One region of the Clostridium sp. AF34-13 genome, then DNA from elsewhere that is predicted to be linked to it. Evidence: predicted binding sites of a transcription regulator. Region 1 holds the regulator's gene; each other region holds the start of a gene.
What was found. The regulator LexA, encoded in region 1, represses DNA repair genes until DNA is damaged. The targets are predictions, from matches to a motif close to CNAACANNTGTTNG.
Positions count from the first base shown of each region.

Region 2: a site for LexA is predicted at 1,579-1,592, ahead of uvrA (excinuclease ABC subunit UvrA). Genes of this name have one in related genera too.
Region 3: a site for LexA is predicted at 1,633-1,646, ahead of recA (recombinase RecA). Genes of this name have one in related genera too.

Region 1 covers NZ_QUEB01000002.1:68,082-71,377, reverse strand. The annotation lists gene yqeK (bis(5'-nucleosyl)-tetraphosphatase (symmetrical) YqeK) at 1-354, shown strand, start outside; gene rsfS (ribosome silencing factor) at 592-942, shown strand; gene lexA (transcriptional repressor LexA) at 1,275-1,892, shown strand; gene holA (DNA polymerase III subunit delta) at 1,919-2,890, shown strand; gene DWZ63_RS02170 (hypothetical protein) at 3,000-3,296, shown strand, end outside.
Region 2 covers NZ_QUEB01000005.1:118,539-121,834, forward strand. The annotation lists gene uvrA (excinuclease ABC subunit UvrA) at 1-1,496, opposite strand, end outside; gene DWZ63_RS05890 (GGDEF domain-containing protein) at 2,034-3,296, shown strand, end outside.
Region 3 covers NZ_QUEB01000013.1:55,109-58,404, reverse strand. The annotation lists gene thiE (thiamine phosphate synthase) at 1-379, opposite strand, end outside; gene DWZ63_RS11680 (DUF1653 domain-containing protein) at 592-1,329, opposite strand; gene recA (recombinase RecA) at 1,665-2,759, shown strand; gene DWZ63_RS11670 (regulatory protein RecX) at 2,768-3,268, shown strand.

The DNA of each region.
Region 1 (3,296 bases):
GCAAAACTCGGTGCATATTATGTAAAAGAAAAATACGGAATAGACAATGATGAGATATGTTCGGCAGTCAGATACCACACGACAGGAAAGCCTGTTATGTCGGTTCTTGAAGCCATTGTGTTTACGGCAGATTATATAGAGCCTGGCAGAAAGATACTTCCAAACTTTAAGCTTATAAGAAGCATGGCATTTGTTGACCTTGACGAAGCCGTATATCTTATACTTAAAAACACATTGTCTTATCTGAGTGATGAAAAGAAAAGTGAAGCAGGCAAAGAAAAAGAGATTGATGAACATTCAGTTGAGGCCTATAAATATTATAAAAAAATTCATGATGAAAAAGGTATTAAGTGATTGCAAAACTGATTATATGTTGTGCTGATTGTGTAAATATAAACAAATAATAACGCAGGCACGCTTTTGCTACCTGTCACTCGTAGCAGTACATAAATCAGCAAAAAACGCTGATTAAGTGCTGACGGTGACAGAAGTGCACTGCTAACATTATTGTTTATATTTACACAATCTAATCAAGATTTATGATAGTTTCGCAAATACCTATAGCAGTATATAAAAATAAGGAGAGAATATATGACAAAACAGAGAGAGATGGCAAAGATTGTTTTTGATGCACTTGATGAGAAGAAAGGCGAAGATATTAAGATAATTGATATTTCCGAGATTTCAATCATGGCAGATTATTTTGTGGTTGCAAGCGGTTCAAGCTCTACACAGATACAGGCACTTGTGAGAAATGTTGAGGAGAATCTCCACAAGGCAGGATATGTGATGAAGAGGATGGAGGGTGACAAGAACAGTTCATGGGTTCTGCTCGATTTCGGTGATGTTGTCGTTCATGTGTTTAACAGGGAGGACAGGCTTTTTTATGACCTTGAAAGAATCTGGTCTGACGGAAAGATTATCACACCTGAGGAGTTGTGATGGTTATAGTTTAGTATGTGAAAAATGCTCTCATATTTGAGGGCATTTTTTATAGAAACAGTTCATCCTTGCATTTCTTACATTCATAAACCTGCCAGCGAGCTGTCAGTCGCTGCTTTGCAGCTTATGTTTACTCATTTCAGAAATGAAAGGCTATTCTACCATAAAAAGGTACTTAACAATACAATGAACAAGCTCATTGTATTGCCAATTATCTTTTTATGGCTGAACTGTTACTTTTTATAGAAAATTCTTTGAACATATGTTTGACAATGCCTTGCAAATATGATAAAATATACAAAATTACAATATATATTCGGGAGGGCAGTGTTATGGCAAAAGAAAGAATATCTGCAAAGCAGAAAGAAATATTAGACTTTATCAAATCAGAGATTATAAATAAGGGATATCCGCCTGCAGTTCGTGAAATTTGTGAGGCGGTCAATCTCAAATCTACATCCTCGGTTCATTCTCATCTTGAGACATTGGAGAAAAACGGTTTTATCAGGAAAGACCCTACAAAGCCAAGAGCCATTGAGATTATTGATGATGACTTTAATCTGGTGAGGAGAGAACTCATAAATGTTCCTATCATTGGTTCAGTGGCAGCAGGAGAGCCTATCTTTGCGGAGCAGAATATAGAGGGATATATGCCTGTACTTCCGGGAGATATGCCAAAGGGAGAAGCGTTTATCTTAAATGTCCGTGGTGAGAGTATGATAAATGCAGGTATCTTCGATGGAGATAAGGTGCTTGTTCATAAGCAGAGTGTTGCAGAAAACGGTGAGCTTGTAGTGGCACTTGTCGATGATTCAGCCACGGTTAAGACATTTTATAAAGAGGACGGTCATTTCAGACTTCAGCCTGAAAATGATACTATGGATCCCATTATCGTAGACAATGTCGATATACTTGGAAAAGTAGTAGGTTTATTTAGAACATATCATTGATTTAACACTATTTTTGGAGAACTTATATGAATCGTATTAAGGATGACATAAAGCAGAGGAAGTTTCACAATCTGTATCTTCTTTACGGCAGTGAAGAATTGCTCAAAAAAAATTACAGGGAAAATCTTAAGCATTTTATTCTGGAAAACAGTGATGAGATGAATTTTTCAAAATTTGAAAATAGAGGCATTGATTTAAGTGAGGTACAGTCCATAGCCGATACATTGCCGTTTTTCAGTGATTACAGGCTTATTGTTATTCAGGACAGTGGTCTTTTTAAAACATCAAATGATTTTGCTGATTATCTTGAGCATATGCCTGACAGTACGATTATTATTTTTGTTGAAAAAGAGATCGACAAGAGAAACAAGTTATATAAATATGTAAACAAAAACGGAATAGCTGCTGAGATTAAACTTAAGGACGCACAGGAGACATTAAACTGGGCGGCGAGAAGATTAAAAGATGCCGGGAAAGTGTTCACCAGACAGACGATGGAGTATTTTTTGCAAAGAGTGGACAATAATCTTTACAGTCTCTCAAATGAGATTGACAAGCTTGTTGCATATACAGGAGACAGGCAGGAAGTGACGATTGCCGATATAGACGAGATATGTCCTGCATTTCTCCAAAATCATATTTTTCAGATGGTGGATGCGGTCGGTGCATCAGATGCAGATAAGGCTTTGAAATTGTATAATGAACTGATTGAGTTAAAAGAAGCTCCATCTTATATTTTGTATATGCTCATAAGACATTTTAATATACTTCTTCAGATAAGTTCACTAGGAGGAGCAGCAAAGAATGAGATAGCAGCAAAGATTGGTATTTCACCTTATTTTGTCGGCAATTATCAGAGACAGGCAGCAGGTTTTAAAAGAGAACAGCTTAAAAATGCATTAGAGAGCAGTCTTGACACGGAGCAGAAGTTTAAGACAGGAATATTAGATGACCAGATAGGTGTAGAGCTTTTGATAGTCGGACTTGTAAGCAGATAGTTTTTGATTTTGTGATAATTGTGTGATAAAGAGGCTTACCAGCTTGTCATTTTTGTGGCTGTATGATAACATTATATCAATTACAAAGCAAAAACCAGGAGGAAAAACGATGTGGTGTCCAAAATGTAAAACTGAATACCGTGACGGTATAACAGTATGTGCAGATTGCGGTGAAAAACTTGTTGAAGGTACAGCGGATGACTTTGATGTAGTTGAGATCTGTGATTTAAAAGATGATGAAATGGCAGAAAATTTTATCGAGTATCTCGGATATTCAAAGATTGAAAATGCTAAGAAAGTCATAAGGGACGGAATTACTATAGTGACCGTGCCATCAAGATATGAAAAGCAGGTTGAAAAACTGTTTAAAGGTTTTCAGCTTGCATTAGAGGAAGACAAGGAAAAG
Region 2 (3,296 bases), on a different contig from region 1:
TCACCACCTGAAAGACTCGCCGTGTATCTTGAAAGTGAGAGATACTCAAGACCTACCTCAACGAGAAATCCAACTCTTGCTTTTATCTCTTTAAGTACAACCCTGCCTATATTTAACTGATTTTTTGTAAGTTCAAGGTTATCAAGGTAATTTTTAAGTTCTATTATTGAAAGTTCAGTTATCTGGGCGATATTTTTGTCCCCAACTGTTACTGCAAGTGCTTCCGGGCGGAGTCTTTTTCCTTTACAAGCCTTACAAGGTGTTATTCTCATAAAACTCTCATACTCTTTCTTGGTGCTCTCTGACGCTGTCTCCCTGTATCTTCTCTCGACATTTTTGATAATTCCCTCAAAAACAACATCATAGACACCAACGCCACGCTGACCTCTGTAGTGTACCTGTACACTCCTGCCATCCGTTCCGTGCATAAGCATATGCCTGATATTTTCAGGAAGGTCCTGATAAGGGGTATCAAGATCAAAACCATACTCCTTAGCAAGTGCATCAAGGACACATCTGGCATAGCTTGTCTTGTTTGTAACAGACTGCCATCCGTTTACGACAAGTGCCCCATCTGTGATACTCAACGAAGGATCAGGTATCATAAGTTCCTCGGCAAACTCCATCTTATAACCGATACCGTGGCATACCTCACACGCACCAAAAGGATTGTTAAAAGAGAATGTCCTCGGCTCTATCTCATCAATGCTCACACCACAGTCAGCACACGAAAAACTCTGGCTGAATCTAATCTGTTCTTTACCCGGAATATCTACTATAAGAAGCCCGTCAGAAAGTCTCATAACATTTTCAATAGAATCGGTAAGTCTCTTTTCTATTCCCTCTCTTACAACAAGCCTGTCAACCATTATCTCTATATCATGCTTTTTATTTTTCTCTAACTTTATATCCTCTGACAGTTCATAGATGTGACCGTCAACGACAACTCTTACATAACCGCTCTTTCTGGCACTTTCCAAAACTTTGATATGTTCACCCTTTCTACCTCTGACAACAGGTGCAAGGAGCTGTAATCTCGTGCCTTTTTCAAGCTTCATAATCTCATCACATATCTGGTCTACCGTCTGTCTCTTTATCTCTTTTCCACACTTAGGACAATGTGGTATTCCAACTCTCGCATAGAGAAGTCTGAAGTAATCATAAATCTCCGTAACAGTACCTACAGTCGAACGCGGATTTCTGTTTGTAGACTTCTGATCAATAGAAATAGCCGGCGGAAGTCCTTCTATCTTCTCGACATCAGGTTTTTCCATAAGCCCCAAAAACTGTCTGGCATAAGAAGACAGAGACTCCATATATCTTCTCTGTCCCTCCGCATAGATTGTATCAAATGCAAGAGATGACTTTCCCGAACCGCTAAGTCCCGTAAGAACCACAAACTCATCCCTTGGAATATCAATATCAATACCTTTAAGATTATGCTCAGATGCCTTTCTTATCTTTATATACTTCTTAACTTCCTCATGTTTTGCCATAAAAACCTCATTTCTAAATCATCTTATCAACATTGCAACATAAATATTTCTTTTATCTTAACACCAAATATTTATGTTTTCAAGCACATATGTTCGTTTCATTTTAACTGTTAAATAAAAACTCATATATTATTCGCTGCATCAAATCATCCACAGCGGTAACAGTTCAGCCTTTCATTTATTACATTCATAAAACTGCCAGCGAGCTGTCAGTCGCTGCTTTGCAGCTTATGTTTATCTCATATAATAAATGAAAGGCTATTCTACCATAAAAAGGTACTTAACAATACAATGAACAAGCTCATTGTATTGCCAATTATCTTTTTATGGCTGAACTGTTACCCACAACGAAAATAATTCCAAATATATTGTTGCAGTTCTTTCTTTTTTTTATTATAATAAAAGAATGTAAATCGGCAAATTATTTTTATATAACTGATATTATGATGTCATGGACAAAATGTGCTTTGTCCCAAAACGGACACCACGGATTGCTTCATTGCATCATATTATTTTATTTAGGAAAGGTCGTGAAAAATGTTAAGTATTAAAAATCGCATTATAGCTGTCTGTTGTGCTGCAATTGATTCAGACTCCATCAAATACTATATGAATTATTTTACTGAATATGCCAAAAAAAACAACTACAAAATACTATTTTTCCGTTCCTTTAGTGATTTGTACAGAGCAGCTTCACAGGGTAAACACGATATAGGTGAGAGTTGTATATTCAGCCTTATAAATTATAAACTCATAGATGCCATGATAATATTGCCGGAAACGATAAAATGTCCTGCCGTCCGTGATGATCTTATTCGTCACGCAAAACTTAATAATATACCGGTAATTTCAATAGACCACTATATTGAGGGCTGCTACAATATAAATTTTGATTATAAGACTGCACTTGAAAAAATATTATGTCATCTTATAGAAGATCACCATTATACCTGCATCAATTTTATTGCCGGTATAAAGGGAAACGCCTATTCAGATGAACGCATCGACATTTATAAAAAAGTTCTTAAAGAACATAATATTCCTATTGAGGAAGAACGTATAGGATATGGTGGATTTTGGAGTATTCCTACCAAAAAAGTCATAAAAGATTTTATAAACAGTGAGCTTCCGATGCCACAGGCAATAGCTTGTGCCAATGATACGATGGCTATCACGGCATACAATTCACTTATCAATGCAGGATATGACCTTCCACAGGAAATAGCCATTACCGGATTTGATGGTCTGATACAGGCTATCGAGCACTATCCTGCTATCACTACCGCACAGCATGATTATGAAAATGCAGTTATAAAAGCATTTGATATTTTAAATGATATTTTTAATCATAAGGAAGTTCCTGCCGCCAACTATATAAATTCCAATGTTATAATAGGCGGTTCATGCGGATGTCATTATGACAGCATTAAAAAATACAATAACCTTTCATATAACCTAAACAACAGGTATGACGCTCAGATTCAATTTAATAAAGACCAGATAAACATGACTGCCGACCTTAACGACAACACCTCATTTCAAGGTATGTTTGACAAACTAACACGGTATGCAAAAAATTTTTTCAGCCATCGTTTCTGGCTTTGCGTTGTTGATAATTTCCTGACAGAAGATGAAGAATTGTCCGACATTTTGGACGATAATGCATCACTTCATTTCGGATATTCAAATCATATGGATGTTGTATTATCAAAACACGATACCATATGGCAGGGAATGACTGACTTTGAAACTTCAAATCTTCTGCCAAATATTGAATCCGTGCTTGAAGAGGAAGATAAT
Region 3 (3,296 bases), on a different contig from region 1:
CAGCACCGAGTTTTTCTGCTTTCTTTGCAAGTTCAACACTTGGTGCCGTCATACCTATTATCTTGTCATCACCGAGAAGTTTTCTTGCTTCAATATAATCCATATCTTTCTGACCGATATGCACACCGTCAACACCTGACTCGATAACGGCATAAATGTCATCGTCTATTACAACGGGAACATTATATTTTTTTGCAATCTCTTTAATAAGGACAGCCTCTTTTACAAGTTCATCATGTGGCATATTTTTCTCGCGTATTTGCAAAAAAGTGGCACCGTTTTTAAGAACTTCATCAACCTGCTGTTCAAGCGTTTTTTCACCTGTCCAATGTCTGTCTGTTATTGCATATACAAGCATACTTTCTTTATTTACTTTCATTTATTTATCCTCATTTCTTATTTAATGTACTCGCAGTATCTTCTCAAAACGAGTTGTTTCGGCTGTATTCCCGATAAACTGTTTCTATTTTCTCGTCGTACACACCGTGTACGCATACATACTTTGTATGTATTGCGAAAATGTCATTATATATCAAAAATCCATTTCAAAATTCTTCGTTCAGAAGATTCCGAGAGTACATTTTATCATTTTTAGCGAAGCCTGTTACATTCATAATGTTCATGGGTTTCGAGGCAGTTTAAAATCGTATCAAAATGCTGTTCGGGACTGCCTTCATCAAGAACAAGGTCGAGAGTGACTGCAATATTATTCAACATGGTATCGTTTAAATATTGCCTGAGACTAAGGAATATCAGCCGCTTGTCATGGTAGCTGTCGGCATCAAGAAATATCATAAAGCCTTTGGCAGCTATCTGTTTATCGGAAAGTCTGTCGGTTAATTTTCGCTCAACCTGTCCGGATAAAAGAATATCAGTCATTTCTTCATCTGATATGGAAATATCATCAGATATAAAATCGTCCTCACTTACCTGTGGTGCATCTGTGTTTGAAACGACATTTGGTGAAGATATTTTGATGTCATTTTCACTATTATGTAAAAATGTCGTGGTATTTTTTATATCGTTGTGCACAGATTTGATAGTTTCGGTTTTATTCTTATTATATGTGTTGATGTCAATATCAGGACTGTCATCAAAATTTATCTTTTCAAAACGGTAAGTCTGCCCGGCATCAGGATATTTTGAAGTGTCAAGTTTTTCGGTAAACATTGACAGTGGGCGTACCCAGACTTTAAAAGGAGGGTACATTGCCTGATAAACCACCATAAGACTTTCGTCTTCACTGTTTGTTGCAATGGTGCGTATCTGGTATATCTGTCCTTTAAAGTGTCTGTAGAAATCTCCTTCGTGTATATTTATATCTGTCATTTTAAACACGACCTTTCAAAATAATTAACTATAGAATGTAATTTTTATTTTATCACAAAATTCATGTCAGGTGAAACGAAAAATAAATTAAAAAAAATCCATATTTTGTGAATGTTTTTGAAATCTTATGAAAAATCATTAAATCACAATTTTTGTTATAAGAAGTGCACAGAAAACTTAGGAATGATTTGTGAAAATATTACATAGAAATGTATTTGCAAAAACAATATAATACATTACACTTATAGCATTGCTGAAAAAAATGATTGACAAGTATTGAAAAACAATATAATATAGATGTTAGGAACATCTGTTCGTAAAAGGAGGATTAGAAGATGGCAAAACCAAATATTGATGAAAATAAGTTAAAAGCGTTAGAGTCAGCTATGGCACAGATAGAGAGAAACTACGGAAAGGGTGCGGTCATGAAGCTCGGAGACAATGCACATCTTAATGTGGAAACTGTACCGTCAGGTTCCCTTTCACTTGACATAGCTCTTGGAGTAGGCGGTGTTCCAAAGGGCAGAGTAGTTGAGGTATATGGACCTGAGTCAGGTGGTAAGACTACGGTTGCACTTCATATGGTCGCAGAAGTACAAAAAAGAGGCGGTATAGCAGGATTTATAGATGCAGAGCACGCACTTGACCCGGTATATGCAAAAAAGATAGGTGTCGATATTGACAATTTATATATATCACAGCCTGATACAGGTGAGCAGGCTCTTGAGATTACGGAGACTATGGTTCGTTCGGGTGCGATAGACATAGTTATTGTGGATTCAGTTGCGGCACTTGTTCCAAAGGCTGAGATAGAGGGAGATATGGGAGACAGTCATGTAGGTCTTCAGGCAAGACTTATGTCACAGGCACTTAGAAAACTTACGGCTATCATAGGAAAGACGAGTTGTACGGTTATATTTATAAACCAGCTTCGTGAAAAAGTAGGTGTAATGTTTGGAAATCCTGAGACTACTACAGGTGGCCGTGCACTTAAGTATTATTCATCGATCAGGCTTGAGGTAAGGCGCGGTGAACAGATAAAGAAAGATGGTGAAGCCATCGGAAACCGTACACGCATAAAAGTTGTTAAAAATAAAGTTGCACCTCCATTCCGTGAGGCAGAAGTTGACATTATCTACGGTGAGGGTATATCAAGAGAGGGTGATATACTTGACCTTGCTGCAAAAGAAGACATAGTAAACAAGAGTGGTGCGTGGTATGCATACGGCGGCAGCAAGATAGGTCAGGGCAGGGAAAATGCCAAGACATACCTTAAAGAACATCCTGATGTTATGGCAGAGATAGAAGAAAAGGTAAGAGAAAAATTCTCAAAAGAAACCAAGACAGAGGATGAGGAAAGTGTATTTGCTGATGAGCAGGCAGATGTTACGGCAGAAGCAGATAATAATGCCGGTGAGACAGAAGCTTAGGATATATCATGGCGATGATAGAAGATAATAAAGACAACAGACAAAAAAGTGATGAGATATTAAAGGCTAAAAAAAGAGCAATGCTTATATTACAGCATAATGACAGGACAGAGTGGGAGCTTACTGACAAACTTAATAAGGCAGGTTTTTCAGAAGAAGCCGTGGAAAGTGCGGTTGAGTATGTCAGAAGTTTTCATTATATAGATGATGAGCGTTATGCGAAAAGATTTGTTGAGATATATCATGAGAGCCGAAGTATAAAGAGAATGAAACAGGATCTTTATAAAAGGCATATAGCAGACGAGTATATAGAGCTTGCACTTGAAAATATAGATTATGATGACAGTACGGCACTTAGAAGACAGATAGAAAAACTCGGCATAGATGCAGATATGCTCGCTTCATTATCATATGAAGAAAGTCAAAAGATTATTGCAAAGCTTTACCGCAAAGGATTTTCATTATGCAGCATAAAAGATGTTTTATCTGAGCTGAAAGAAGAAATATAGTAGTTCCGTCTTGAATTTCATATATTTA